Linked DNA regions of Rhodovastum atsumiense. Each later gene encodes a partner of the first gene's protein in a complex. Links are inferred from orthologs where the notes say so. Each region holds a gene or a part of one and is shown on either strand. Other genes may lie near its edges.

What was found. The genes of interacting proteins can lie anywhere in the genome.
Region 2: the proteins of hfq (region 1) and NBY65_RS24680 are in contact, whole or in part, in a crystal structure (PDB 3VU3), measured with the Escherichia coli proteins. The link is inferred for Rhodovastum atsumiense from one-to-one orthologs.

Annotation. Positions count from the first base shown.
Region 1 is NZ_OW485601.1:743,024-747,586, forward strand. What follows is about bases 775-3,525. They hold hfq (RNA chaperone Hfq), read right to left. Parts: upstream 2,438-3,525; coding sequence 2,111-2,437; downstream 775-2,110. Other genes in these bases: NBY65_RS03165 (inositol monophosphatase family protein), read right to left, coding at 775-814; hflX (GTPase HflX), read right to left, coding at 814-2,091; NBY65_RS03180 (thiamine pyrophosphate-dependent enzyme), read left to right, coding at 3,049-3,525. Also shown: more of NBY65_RS03165, read right to left, coding at 1-774; more of NBY65_RS03180, read left to right, coding at 3,526-4,563. UniProt on the Escherichia coli protein: RNA chaperone that binds small regulatory RNA (sRNAs) and mRNAs to facilitate mRNA translational regulation in response to envelope stress, environmental stress and changes in metabolite concentrations.
Region 2 is NZ_OW485601.1:5,472,682-5,476,577, reverse strand. Bases 907-3,896 are described here. They hold NBY65_RS24680 (catalase), read left to right. Parts: upstream 907-1,363; coding sequence 1,364-3,430; downstream 3,431-3,896. Other genes in these bases: NBY65_RS24675 (GntR family transcriptional regulator), read right to left, coding at 3,448-3,896; NBY65_RS24685 (ABC transporter substrate-binding protein), read left to right, coding at 907-1,260. In the rest of the region: NBY65_RS24690 (ABC transporter ATP-binding protein), read left to right, coding at 1-304; more of NBY65_RS24685, read left to right, coding at 301-906.

The DNA.
Region 1 (4,563 bases):
GCGCCGTGTGCAGGGCGTGCCAGCTTGCGGCGTCGGGGGTGCAGATCAGTCCGCCGCCGTGCAGGGCCGGCCGGTACGGAGATCCGTCGAACCGGGCCGAGTATCCCCCGGCTTCCTGGTGCAGCAGCCAGCCGGGGGCATGGTCCCAGGGCATCAGCCGGTTGAACAGCAGGAAGTGGCACTGGCCGCTGGCGAGCAGCCGGTATTCATGGCCGGCGCAGCGGTAATCCCAGCTTGCCGCGATCCGCGGCAGGTTGCGGCAGACGGTGGCCTTCAGCTCCGCCGGCAGGAAGCGCCAGGAGGTGGTGCCGGTCATGGACGCCACCGGTGCCGGGGTGGCGACACGCAGCTCCTGGCGGCGCCCGTCCGGGGCGGCGATCCAGGCGCCCTCGCCGCGCAGGGCGAAGGCGCTGTCATCGCCGACCGGGTCGTGGATCACCGCCGCCACCACCTCGCCGCGCACGATCGCCGCCGCCATGGTGGCGAACAGCGGCAGACCGGCGGCGAAATTGGCGGTGCCGTCCACCGGATCGACCACGAAGGCGAGCTCCGCCTCCCCCACCCGCTCCAGCAGCGAGGGGTCGGCGGCGGTCGCTTCCTCGCCGATCACGACGCAGCCGGGGAAGGCGCGCTGCAGTCCCGCGGTGATGACGCGTTCGGCGGCCTCGTCGGCTTCGGTGACCAGGTCGAGCGGCCCCGACTTGGTGCGCACCCCGGAGGCAGGAAGACGGCGGAAGCGCGGCATCACCTCGCGCGCGGCCGCGTCGCGCAGCACCGTCCCGAGGACAGTCAGCTCGTGCAGGGACAGGCGCATCAGCGTGAGAAATCCGGGCGTTCGAACCGGGCGCGGTCGGCAGGCAGCAGGCGGACTGTCACGTGGATGGCGTCCTCGTCGTCGGCGCGGCCGATCACCTCGCCATGTTCATAGAGCCAGGCCAGGCGCGCGCCATCGGCCGGCGGGATGGCGTAGTCGGCGATCTCCATCCCCGCGGCGATGCGCAGGTCGATCGCCGCGGCCAGTTCGGACAATCCCTCGCCGGTGACGGCGGAAACGGCGACCGCGCCCTCCCGGGAGGGCACTTGCGCAACGCCGCCGAGCAGGTCGGCCTTGTTCAGCACCTCGATGGTGCGGGTGCGCCAGTCCTCGTCCAGCGTGCCGTCGGCCACCATGCCATCGAGCACCGCGAGCACGTCGGCGCGCTGTGCCGCCGAATCGGGATGGGCGGCATCGCGCACGTGCAGGATGACGTCGGCTTCCGCCACTTCCTCCAACGTGGCGCGGAAGGCGGCGACCAGTTCGGTCGGCAGTTCGCTGATGAAGCCGACCGTGTCGGAGAGGATGGCGCGCCGGCCGGAGGGCAGGCGCAGCCCGCGCATGGTCGGATCGAGCGTGGCGAAAAGCTGGTCGCGCGAGAGCACGCCGGCACCGGTCATGGTGTTGAACAGCGTCGACTTGCCGGCATTGGTGTAGCCGACCAGCGCCACCACCGGGAACGGCACGCGCTTGCGCGCGCTGCGGTGCAGCCCGCGGGTGCGGCGGACCTGCTCCAGTTCACGCTTGAGCCGGACGATGCGCTCGCCGATCAGGCGGCGGTCGGCCTCGATCTGCGTCTCGCCGGGGCCGCCGAGGAAGCCGAAGCCGCCGCGCTGGCGTTCCAGGTGAGTCCAGGATCGCACCAGCCGCGAGCGCTGGTACTCGAGATGCGCAAGTTCGACCTGCAGCGTGCCTTCGCGGGTGGCGGCCCGCTCGCCGAAGATGTCCAGGATCAGTCCGGTGCGATCGATGACCTTGCAGTTCCAGGCTTTTTCCAGGTTGCGCTGCTGCACCGGGGAAAGCTGGGCGTCGACCACCGCCACCGTCACCTGGGACGCGGCGAGCTCCTGGCCTTGTTGTGCGACCTGGCCTTCGCCCAGCAGGGTCGCAGGCCGGCGGGCCCGCAGTGGCAGGATGGCGGTATGCAGCACCACCAGGCCGATGGCGGCGGCGAGCCCGACCGCCTCGGCCAGGCGCGCCTCGGCGGCACGGGTCGCCTCCGCGCCGCTCGCCGGCTTCTCCCAGGGGAGAATGACGGCGGCGCGGGTCGGCGGCATAAGCCCGTTGGCTTGCCGCTCAGTCTCCGCGGGCAGAGACCGTCTCCCGATCGCGTTGCGGCATGGTCAGCGTAGTACTGGAGGGCTCCTTGGCAGAGGCCCCGGCGCCGGCGCTCGTGGCATCGAACAGCTGGATCGGCGCCCCCGGCATCACGGTGCTGATGGCGTGCTTGTAGACGAGCTGCGTATGCCCGTCGCGGCGCAGCAGGACGGAAAAATTATCGAACCAGGTGATGATGCCCTGCAGCTTGACGCCGTTCACCAGGAAGACGGTGACAGGGGTCTTGTTCTTGCGCACATGGTTCAGGAAGACATCCTGAACATTCTGCGATTTCTCGTTGGCCACGACGTGATCCTTCTTGTTGTTGCTGGTCCCGGATTGCTCCGGAACCCGATTCAGGCGCCGCCGCGCGGGCGTGGCTCGGCCGCGCACGGCGTCAGATGACCAGTCACCTTCCCCCTGAAGGCGGTACCGTGTACCGCCAGCGAGGGATACCGGCGACCGACGGGTCCGGGAACACCCCACGATCCCGCAGGCAAGCCACGCCACCCTCGGCAAACCCGGCACGGCCACAGGGACAACCGCGCCAGCGCTTCTGGCGCCGTATCACGTTCTTACCATAGCCGTCGCGTCCGCTCCACGCCGAAGCGCGGGCGTATGTCGAAGCGGTTTTCCGGTGTTTCGATTGACACGACAAACAAATCCGCCCCCGACCCGGTCCCGTTTGCCTGGATCAGATCAGTCATGCAGGGCGGTACGACCATCAGAACAGGCAACGTCATGGTCGCGACAGCGGCATGACTCCCTGGAGAAAGACGCCTGCATGCGGGAAGATGCAAGGTGACGAACGTTCCCCGGGGCCCACGCTTACGGGGCTTTCCACCGCGTCCCGTGGCGACTGAGCCCGGAACTGTCGCAGGGACGCCTTGTTCCTGTTCCGTGTCCAGGAGGCAGTGATGGCCGAAACGACAGGCGATGTGCTCGTGCAGGGATTGCTCGACTGGGGAACCGACACCGTGTTCGGCCTTCCCGGTGATGGCGTGGCCGGCATCGTCGAGGCGCTGCGCCGCCGCGCCGACCGCATCCGTTTCGTGCAGACCCGCCAGGGATCGACCGCCGCGCTGATGGCCAGCGGTCATGCCCGGCTGACCGGGCGGCTCGGCGTGTGCCTGGCCAGTGCCGGACCGGGCGGGCTGCAATTGCTGGCCGGCCTGTATGACGCCCGGGCGGACGGCGCGCCGGTGCTGGCCCTGACCGGGCTGCCGCCCCATGACCTGATCGGCACCGCGGGCCAGCAGGACGTGCCGCTCGACCGTGTCTTCGCCGATGCCTGCGGCTTCAGCATCCAGGTGCAGGGGCCCGCCCATGCCGAGGCGGCGGTGAACCAGGCGTGCCGGATCGCGCTCGCCGACGCGACGGCGACGCATCTGACCATCCCGTCCGATATCCAGTCCGCCACGCTCGGGCGCAACCTGCGCGCCGGACGCAACGGAACGGTAGCAGCATCGCTGCCGGCGCCGCCGGCGCTGCTGCCGGCCGAGGATGCGCTCGCCCGCGCGGCCGCCGTGCTGAATGCGGGGCGCCGGATCTGCATCCTGGCCGGACGCGGGGCGCTCGGGGCCCGGGCGGAGCTCACCGCCATCGCCGAACGGCTGGCCGCGCCGGTGACCGAGACGCTGCTCGGCAAGGGGGTGCTGCCCGATCACAGCCCCTATGGTATTGGCGGGGCCGGCCTGCTCGGCACGCGCCCGAGCCAGGATGCGCTGGAGAGCTGCGACACGCTGCTGATCGTCGGCAGCGGCTTCCCCTACCTTGAGTACTATCCGCGTCCCGGCCAGGCGCGGGTGGTGCAGATCGATGCCAATGCACGGCGGATCGGCCTGCGCGTGCCGGTGGAAGCGGCGCTGACCGGCGATGCCGCCGCGGTGTTGCGGGCCTTGCTGCCGCTGCTCGCGCAGCAGCAGGAGCCGGGCTTCCTCGAAGGCGCGCAGGCAACCATGGTGGAATGGCGCGAGGAACTCGACAAACAGGCGACGCGGGGGGATTCGCCGATGAAGCCGCAGGTGGTGCTGCGCGAGCTGGACCGCCTGGCCCCCGAGGATGCGATCCTGGTGGCGGATTGCGGCACCTGCACCACCTGGGCCGCCCGCTACCTGCGCATGCTGGACCGCCGTCGCTTCACCACCTCCGGCACGATGGCGACGGCGGGCTGTGCCCTGCCCTACGCGATCGCCGCCGCCCTCGCCCATCCCGGGCGGATGGTGGTGGCGGTGAGCGGCGACGGCGCGCTGACCATGTCGCTCGGCGAGCTCGCCACCTGCGTGCGCCATGCGCTCGAGGTGAAGCTCCTGGTCCTGCGCAACGATACGCTGGGCGCGGTGCGCTGGGAGCAGATGGTGTTCGCGGGCACGCCCGAATATGGCTGCGCGCTGCAGCCGGTGGATTTCGCCGCGGTCGCCCGGGCCTTCGGC
Region 2 (3,896 bases), 4.7 Mb from region 1 along the record:
GACGCGGCGGCAGATGCAGGACGAGATCGCCCGGCTGCGCGGCCGGGTCGCGCCGACCACGGTGCTGGTGACGCACGACTTCGCCGAGGCGGTGCGGCTCGCCGACCGGGTGTCGGTGCTCGCCGGTGGCCGCATCGCCGCCAGTGTCCTGGTGCGCTCGCCGCCGGGCGGTCCGCCGCTCGGTCCGGACGTCGCCGGCCGGATCGAGGCGCTGGTGCTGGAGAGCCTGGCCCGGGCGACCCGCGGCGCCGCGCCGCCACCGGCCCGAACGCTGTCCGAACAGATCGGAGAACCCGAAAGATGAACGCTTTCCCGCACGTCCTGTCGCGTCGTGGCCTGATGGTCGGACTCGGCGTGGCCAGCCTGTCCGGCCTGCGCCGTCCGGGGCGGGCGGCCCAGGCGTTCAACGTCTCCTATGTGCGCCAGCCCTTCAACGTGCCGCAGATCGTCATGCGCGAGCGCCAGTTGCTGGAGCAGCGGCTGCGACCGCTCGGCTTCGAGGTGGTCTGGCACGACATCACCTCGGGCGTGCTGCAGGCGCAGGCCCTGGCGGCGGGATCGCTCGACATCGGCGCGGTGATGAACCCGGCCTCGGTGATCATGGCGCTGGCCAACGGCAATCCGCTGCGCATCACCGGCGCCGTCGCGCGCAACCGCAAGCTTGCCGCCATCCTGACGCGCGATCCGCGGATCACCCGGGTGGCCGACCTCAAGGGCCGGACCGTCGCCGGGGTCAAGGGCACCGCGCTGCACCAGTACCTGATCGCGGCGTTGCAGGACGCGGGGCTCTCCATCGGCGACGTCGCCTTCCTCGACATGCAGTTGCCGGTCTCGCTCGCGGCGCTGCAATCGGGCCAGGTGGACGCGGCGGTGCTGGCCGCGGACCTGATCCTGGCGGCGCAGCGGCAGGGCGCGCGGGAAGTGCCAACGCGGCCGGGATTGCTGCAGCCGGTGACGATCACCTGCGCACGGGCCGATCTGGTGGCACAGCGGCCGGATCTGGTGCGGCTCTACCAGCAGGCCCAGGCCGAGGCGGTCGCCTTCGTCGCCGCCGATCCCGATGCCGCCATCCGCATCGCCTGCAAGGCCAATGGCTTCAGCCTGGAGGATGGGCGCACGCTCTATTCCTGGGCGGAGTTCCACACGAGGCTGACGCCGGCCGACCTGGAATCGCTGGAACGTGACATGGCCTTCCTGATCGAAAACCGGATGTGCCCGCGTCCGGTTGACCTGCGGGCGGCGCTGTTCGAGGCCACCTGACCGCCGCGGGTCTGCGCGCCGGGGGGCGGATAAGCCGGAACCATCCCCGTTCATTCACCGTTCCCCCGCCTGCAGCATCGGGGCAAGGCGAAGGGGGGAGCACATGGACGAGGCCCGGCAGACGGCCGCACCGGCCGCCAAGGATCAGGATCTTGCGCGCGCGACGCAGGATCCCGGCCCCCACCTGACGACCAACCAGGGACTGCGGCTCGCCGACGACCAGAACACGCTGCGTGCCGGCGCACGCGGGCCGAGCCTGCTCGAGGATTTCCACTTCCGTGAGAAGATCACGCATTTCGACCACGAGCGCATCCCCGAGCGCGTCGTGCATGCCCGCGGTGCCGCCGCCCATGGCTATTTCCAGGTCACCGAGGATCTTTCCGACCTGACCATGGCTTCGCTGTTCCGCGACCCGGCGAAGCGTACGCCGGTCTTCGTGCGCTTCTCGACGGTGGCGGGATCGCGCGGATCGGCCGACACGCCGCGCGATGTGCGCGGCTTCGCGGTGAAGTTCTACACCGACGAAGGCGTCTGGGATCTGGTCGGCAACAACATTCCCGTTTTCTTCATCCAGGATGCCATCAAGTTCCCCGACGTCATCCACGCGGTGAAGCCGGAGCCGCACAACGAGATCCCGCAGGCGGCCTCCGCGCATGACACGTTCTGGGATTTCGTCTCGCTCACGCCGGAGAGCACGCACATGCTGATGTGGGTGATGTCCGACCGGGCGCTGCCGCGCAGCTTCGCCATGATGGAAGGCTTCGGCATCCACAGCTTCCGCCTGGTCAACGCCCAGGGCCAGGCGCATTTCGTCAAGTTCCACTGGAAGCCGCGCAAGGGCGTGCATTCCCTGTTGTGGGACGAGGCGCAGAAGATCGCCGGCAAGGATCCCGACTTCAATCGCCGCGACCTCTGGGAAGCGATCGAGGACGGCGACTTCCCGGAATGGGAACTCGGCCTGCAGGTGGTGGCGGAGGCGGATGCCGGCAAATTCCCCTTCGACCTGCTCGATCCGACCAAGATCATTCCGGAAGAAGATGTGCCGGTGCGGCGCGTCGGGCGGCTGGTGCTGGACCGCAACCCTGACAATTTCTTCGCCGAAACCGAGCAAGTGGCGTTCTGCCCGGCGCATGTCGTGCCCGGCATCGACTTCTCCGACGATCCGCTGCTGCAGGGGCGGCTGTTCTCCTATCTCGACACCCAGATCAGCCGGCTCGGCGTGAACTTCGCCGAGCTGCCGATCAACCGGCCGGTGTCGGCCATGAGCAACAACCAGCGTGACGGCAAGCTGCGACATCGTATCGACCGTGGCCGCGTCTCCTATTTTCCGAACTCTCTTGCCGGCGGCTGTCCCGCGCATTCCCCCGATGCCATGGCGGCGTTCCGGACCTATGCCCAGCCGGTCTCGGGCCAGAAACTACGGGTGCGCAGTGAGAGTTTCGCCGATCATTTCAGCCAGGCGACCCTGTTCTGGAACAGCATGTCGCCCTGGGAGAAGGACCATATCGTCGATGCCTTCAGCTTCGAGCTGAACATGGTCGGCACCGTCGCGGTCAAGCAGCGTGTGCTTGACGAATTGCTGGTGAATGTCGCCGATGATCTCGCTGCCAGGGTGGCGGAGAAGACAGGCCTGACCATCCAGAGCACGCGCCGCAGCCAACCGCATCAACAGGCCTCGCCCGCGCTCAGCATGGACCGGCCTGCCGACAGCATCCGGGGACGCAAGGTCGCGATCCTGGCGGCCGAGGGCGTCGATGCCACCCAGCTAGGCGCGGTACAGACGCGGCTGCACCAGGAAGGGGCGAAGACCGAGGTGATCGCGGCCGTTGCCGGCAGCGTGAAGGCAGCGGATGGCAGCGCTTTGCCGGTGGACCGGCCGGCCCCCAACGCGCCCTCGGTGCTGTACGACGCCGTGGTGATTCCTGGTGGCGCGGCGGCCACGGCGCTCGCCGGCATGGGGCAGGCACTGCATTTCGTGCTGGAGAGCTTCGCCCATGGCAAGCCGGTCGCCGCGCTTGGCGAGGGCGCGGAGATCCTGAAGAAAATGAGCCTTGCCCCGGGCGATGGCGTGGTGACCGGCACCGATGTGGACAAGGTGATGCATGAACTCGTGCTGGCGATGAAGCAGCACCGCCACCATGGCCGTCTCACCGCGGCGGTGCCTGCCTGACCCGCGCCGCCGGTGCCTTATTCGAACATCTCCGGGTAACGCTCTTCCATCTCGGGCAGGGCGTGCAGGAGTTCGGTGAGGTGCTGGCGCATCGCCCTCTCGGCCGCGTCCGGATCGCGCGCGTCGATGGCAGCGACAATGGCGGCGTGCTGGTCCACCAGTGCCTGCAGCGGCTTCGGCCCCGCGAGGCTGAGCCGGCAGGCGCGGTCGAGATGCGCCTTGAGGTCGCTGACGGTCCTCCAGGCCAACGGGCAGCCGGCGCCGTCGGCGATAGCGGCATGGAACAGCTCGTCGTCGCGCCGGAACGCATCGGAGTCGCCACGCTGCGCCGCCTCGCCCTGGCGCGCCAGCAGCGTGGCCAGGCGGGCGCGGTTGTAGGGATCGAAGTTCAGCGCCGCCTGCCGCGCCACCGCCGATTCGATCGATTCCCGCACGAACCGGGCCTGCAGCATCGTCTGGGTGGAGA